Linked DNA regions of Neobacillus sp. PS2-9. Each later gene encodes a partner of the first gene's protein in a complex. Links are inferred from orthologs where the notes say so. Each region holds a gene or a part of one and is shown on either strand. Other genes may lie near its edges.

What was found.
Region 2: the proteins of RCG25_RS17650 (region 1) and RCG25_RS18480 are in contact, whole or in part, in a crystal structure (PDB 6PRK), measured with the Bacillus subtilis proteins. The link is inferred for Neobacillus sp. PS2-9 from one-to-one orthologs.

What each region holds. Positions count from the first base shown.
Region 1 is NZ_CP133269.1:3,504,748-3,507,720, forward strand. Bases 11-2,905 are described here. They hold RCG25_RS17650 (YlbF/YmcA family competence regulator), read right to left. Parts: upstream 1,739-2,905; coding sequence 1,283-1,738; downstream 11-1,282. Other genes in these bases: RCG25_RS17635 (GNAT family N-acetyltransferase), read left to right, coding at 11-158; RCG25_RS17640 (hypothetical protein), read right to left, coding at 155-373; RCG25_RS17645 (outer spore coat protein CotE), read right to left, coding at 490-1,035; miaB (tRNA (N6-isopentenyl adenosine(37)-C2)-methylthiotransferase MiaB), read right to left, coding at 1,740-2,905. In the rest of the region: more of RCG25_RS17635, read left to right, coding at 1-10; more of miaB, read right to left, coding at 2,906-2,973. UniProt on the Bacillus subtilis protein: May work together with YlbF to regulate community development.
Region 2 is NZ_CP133269.1:3,682,561-3,685,337, forward strand. Bases 28-2,726 are described here. They hold RCG25_RS18480 (YlbF/YmcA family competence regulator), read right to left. Parts: upstream 1,747-2,726; coding sequence 1,309-1,746; downstream 28-1,308. Other genes in these bases: RCG25_RS18470 (DUF7147 family protein), read left to right, coding at 361-750; RCG25_RS18475 (YlbG family protein), read right to left, coding at 942-1,217; RCG25_RS18485 (hypothetical protein), read right to left, coding at 1,804-2,163; RCG25_RS18490 (YlbE-like family protein), read right to left, coding at 2,267-2,506; RCG25_RS18495 (YlbD family protein), read right to left, coding at 2,524-2,726. Also shown: more of RCG25_RS18495, read right to left, coding at 2,727-2,777. UniProt on the Bacillus subtilis protein: Regulates sporulation prior to stage II. Positively controls the competence regulator ComK at a post-transcriptional level. May modulate the translation, stability or activity of ComS. May work together with YmcA to regulate community development.

The sequences.
Region 1 (2,973 bases):
TCTTCCCCGAAAATGAAGCCTCCATCAATTTACTTATGAAACTAGGCTTTGAACAAGAGGGCCTTCTACGAGGGTATATTCATCAAAATGAAGAATTCCATGATACATGCGTACTATCCTTGTTGCAGTCTGATTGGAAAAAAAGCCAGGAAAATTAGTTCTCCTGGCTTTCATTGTTCTCAAAGAAATTCTTCATTGCCTCTGGATCATGTGCTTTTCCATTGTGATAATAAGGATTATTTTCTGATGGTTCCTTTGGGTCGAGGTTCGTTTTGATTACTAACATTGGTGAGGAAGGACTTTCAGCAATCACTCTGTCATTTAATTGATCAAAATCAGTCATCTTTTTATTTCCAGGTTGTCTCGGCTCCATCACTAACACCTCCTAGAAATAGCTTGCTGATATTGTCAGTTTAACATTCATTAAATTTCCAAAACCTCATAATTCAGAACAGAAAAAAACTAGGAAGTTTTACCTTCCTAGTGGCCTTACTCTTCTTCTGAGCCGACTAAGAACTCTGGATTAAGATCCTCAAATTCTTCGTCGTCTACATCCAATCCCCAATCATCGTCACAGTCTTTGCAGCCTTCAGAACTAACGCGAACACAAACCTTTGTTTCGCCAATTACTTCTACAAGGAATTCCCTTTCGACATGAACGATGATTCGATTACCGTTAGGGGAAATGACTGCTTCCACACAGTTTGGCTGTTGCAACACTTTAGCGCAAATTTCACTGTCATCGATACAGTCATGATCACGATACTTTAACTTGATAACATCAGTATATTGTACCCGTTCAGTTACTACCTCTGTTTTGGTATTATCATTAAACGAGTACCATACATTGATATCATAGTGACCGTGAATCTCTACAGTCTTCCCTACTTTTTTCGCGTTGTATTTATGGTTGATAATCCAACAACCAAGAATACTTGTTGGACTGTGCGCCGGGCTAATCGTATGATTGGACTGGGTGAATTTACGTCCTTTCGCTACTACGGCCTTCGTAATTATCTCTCTATATTCTCCCATTTCGCGCGAACCCTCCTCATTCAGTTTCATTTCATCGTATGCTAAATTGTAGACTAGTGTGATATATAATTTTGTGAATACTGGTTAAAAGTTTAGTCATAGTTCATTTTATGCGGGATTTAATGGTGTGTGCCTCACTTGCCTGTACTTAAAATGGAGGTTTCTTATGTAGATTAAATCGAGGAGAATGCTGATTCTTGAAAAAGAAAGAGGCTGACCCTTTTTTTGAGTCAGCCTCTTAACCTAATTAATGATCGTGATCACAATCGTCGTGCCCATCACAAGCTCCGCCGCCATGTTTCATGCTGCCGCCTGTTTCACCCATTAATACATCGCCGCCTGTGGAAGTGATAATCTCATCAGTGACTGTATTTGAAATAGTCGATGCAATTAGCTGCAACAACTCATTAACTTCTAATTGGGATTGCTTAAAATCTTGGACAACAGGAATCTCATCTAGTTCCTTTTCAATTGTAGCAATTTTATCTTCAACTCTCTTTAACGCCTCAGGTTTTCCATAATGTTGTAGATTAACTGCTTGCTTCTGAAGACCTTTAATATCTGCAATTAATGTGTTTACCTTTGGATTTTCATGAATATGAGCTTCTGCTCGTTTGAAGAAGTCTACTTCTTCAGTTTCTGCTATCATACGTGCTAAATCTGCTGCACGAGCGACGATATCGTCTTTTGTATACTTCGCCACTTTACTTCACCTCTGCTGGTTCTAATTCTTCCACCATTTCTCCGTTTAATGACCATGTTTTTGCTTCTGTAATTTTCACTTTAATAATTTTGCCAATCGTTGATTTAGGTGCTACAACGTTGACAAGCTTGCTTCTTGTTGTGTAACCTGCAAGAACATTAGGGTTGTTCTTGCTCTCCCCTTCGATCAGTACATCAAGAACCTGTCCTTCATGTTTTTTCATTGCTTCTAATGACATTTCATTAACAAGCTTGTTCAGACGCTGTAGACGTTCTTTCTTAACTTCCATTGGAACATTGTCTTCCATTTTGGCCGCTGGTGTACCTTCACGTGGAGAATAAATAAATGTATACGCTAATTCATAGCCTACTTCACGATAGAGAGACATTGTCTCTTCAAATTGCTCGTCCGTTTCGTTCGGATATCCCACAATTATATCAGTTGTCAAAGCAACATTTGGAATCGCCGCTTTAATTTTTCTAACAAGCTCTAAATATTGTTCTCTTGTATATTTACGAGCCATGATTTTTAACACATCCGTTGAACCTGATTGGACTGGCAGGTGGATATGATCCATTAAATTGCCGCCTTTAGCTAGAACTTCGATTAAATGATCATCAAAGTCACGCGGATGGCTTGTAGTGAAACGAATTCGTGGAATATCAATCTTACGTAATTCATCCATTAACTCACCTAGACCATAGTTCATTCCTTCTAAGTCTTTACCATAGGCATTAACGTTCTGGCCAAGAAGAGTTACCTCCTGGTAGCCCTGTGCTGCTAAATGACGGACTTCCTGGATAATCTCTTCAGGTCTGCGGCTACGTTCCTTACCGCGTGTATAAGGTACAATACAATACGTACAGAATTTATCGCAGCCATACATGATGTTAACCCATGCTTTAATCTTGCCACGACGTACCTTCGGAAGGTTTTCAATAACGTCTCCTTCCTTGGACCATACTTCAACAACCATTTCCTTTGACATATATGCTTCATGAAGGATGTTTGGCAGGCGGTGGATATTATGAGTACCAAAAATCATATCCACTTGGTTATACGTCTTCAAAATTTTATTAACTACGGACTCTTCCTGAGACATGCAGCCACAAACACCTATAAGTAAGTCTGGCTTCTCTAATTTTAGTGCTTTCAAATGACCTAATTCACCAAACACTTTATTTTCAGCATTCTCGCGAATTGCACATGTGTTTAGTAAAATTACGTTTGCATCC
Region 2 (2,777 bases), 180 kb from region 1 along the record:
ATTTTTCTTTATCCATCCTATCATAATTCACAAAAAGTAGACAATCTGTTGTCACATATCTTTAGATTGTAACAGGTTCACTAGCTAATTTTTGTTTCATATGGAAATTTTTTAAAATAGACGTATAAGCTTAAAGGTTGTGGAAATAATGTTATTAACAACATCAATTCGAGGATGTTGTTGCCAACCGCGGAGAAGACTTACGTTTCCCCATAAGTTCTTCCTCCGGTTTCTCCTCTCCCTTTGCCTTCTATCCTTTAGAGGATGTGGAAGGACCCCGCAGATTATTCTGCGGGGTTTTTTTTGTTTATAGAAAATGGTAAAGTATTAATGAATTTAGCGTTTAAAGGAGAGTTTTCATTGATACAACGTTTTATTGAACTCGGAGAAGGATATTCAGATATTTATGAACTTATTGAGCTTGCTAAAGCCAATCAACATCGGCTTCACCATATGATGGCTCTTCATACTACGATAGATAACAAGGAGTTGACATCCTTAGTGGTTGTGTTAAAACCAACTGATCCAGGCAAGTTTCAACCTTTATACATTTGCCGTGAAGGAATACCAAACCCAAATATTTCACCTAATAAGAGATACTCACTTTTTTCTGAAACTGCTGAGGAACTTGGTAAACAAGTTATCCAACTATCTGTTAAACCATCTACCATCTTTAATGAAAAGGAATTATTCTATCAACACCTAATCGGAATTCTTAGATTGAATCACTACTTAGCCCCTCTACAATAAGAAAAGCGGAAGCGCCTTGGTCAGCCCCGACAGGCAAATGTTCTTCGGCAAGAAAAGTCGCTCTTTGACTTTTATTGCCGAAGGTTATTTGACCCGAGGGGCTAGGCGCTGGAGCTGGACAATTCTCGAAGTCGATTTTTATACTATCTGATTAAGTAAGAAAAGAGGTTGACACTTGAGTCAACCTCTTTTTATATACCCATTTTATAATCATATTCCTTTGCTTTGTCCGGTGCAGAATTCTCATACTCCATTCTTAGGAATGGTTTATAAGATGGCTCTACTTTTTTTACGAATGAAAAAGAATTTAACTTTTCCATGATGCCTTCCATGTCTTCTTGATTACAATACAAGACAACATATTTTAGTTTTTTTGAGACATAATGAACATTTCCAAAGCGACGTAGCATCTTAGCTTGTTTTAAAGAGTATAGCCAAACTACTAATCCTTGTCTTTGAACAAACATACTTTTTTCCCCTTCAGCAAAACCATCATTTTAGATAAGTCTAGCATATAGAAAAACAAAAAACCAGCTGAAATATGCTGGTTTACACTCATTAACTACACCCACAGCTACCCCCGCCGCCACAGCCAGCACCGTGATTAGATTCAAAAAATGGATTCCCTGAAGGAACTTTTATATGTTTAGAAACCGCGCCACCTACTAACAAGCTGATTTCATCCAATAGACTTTGCAAATCGGTTTCTGCTAATTTAAACTCAGCTACTAATGGGTCCAAATCCATTTCTCTCTTTACTTCACGGATTTGAGTCATAACCCGTTTATAATCAGGGTGATACTTCCCAAAACGTTGGACTTCTTCGTATAGCTCTTTCAGGCTTACAAAACGGTTAATTTTCCGTTGTGTCTCCTTATTACTTCTCAATTTATATAAACAAATCTGATATTGTTCCACTACATCGGATTCAAGTACCATCCTAGCTAACGCTTCCGCATTTTCTAATAATTCCATTCTTTCTAACGTAGCAAGCATGCGCCCACCTCCAAGGACATTTTACCATGAAAAATGAGAGAATGCGAAAACTTCATTTTATTTAGGGACATTTACCATAAATTCTTTTACCAATCCATAAGGCTCATTATTTAACTTAACAACCTCAAGCCTTACTTTATGCGTCCCTTGAGGTAGTCCTTTAATTATAAATGCAGCAGTCGTTACCTCTCTATTTCGTTTGCCATCAATCCAGATAACCATTTTCCCAATTTTTTGACTTGACTGGTTCGATTCTCTAAAGCTGATCCCAGTGACAATACATTCAACCAATACATCTTTCCCCTTCGTTTCGTGCTGTACCATTAATGTAGGTATTTCTTGTGCACTTGAATGAAAAATTGTTAGCATTCCTTGTAATAGAAGTAGAAGAACAATAGATGGTATAAACCTTTTCAAACCAATCACTCCTTTTTAGTATTGTTCGCCTCCTTTTTGATTTTTAGTCTATTTCTAAAAATTGCAATAAAAAAAGGCCACATTTTTCCCATGTGGTCCCTGATTAATTTTGGTTTTTCATTGCCTGAAACATAGAATACATCATCGATGCCATTTGCACGCTATTTGAAAACTTTTCTACTTGGTGTGGGATTGTTTTCTTATAATGATGTAACGACGCAATTTCAAGTGATTGTAAGTCATAAGGATTTCTGGATAGTTTTCGGTACCAATAGGGCTGCTCGCGTACAAACTGCTTTAAATCCTTTTGATTTTCTAAATAATCAAGTACCTCTCTTCGCATAATCTAATTCCCTTCTATTAGTCTTTTCGAAATGAAAAAGGATGTTTTGGCCCCTCTGGAGTCTTGACAGGACCTGCTGCTGCATTCGGATTCCCTCCTTGAAACTGTGCAATAACACCTTGAACGGCACCTAGTGCCTGACTTAGATTATTAATATGATTTTGCATTTGGTTTGGGTCCATTTTCTTGACCATTCCCATAATATTTGACATCCAATCTCCCTTAGCACTGCTGCTCTCTGCTTCAGATTCCGAACGTGTTTCTACACCGA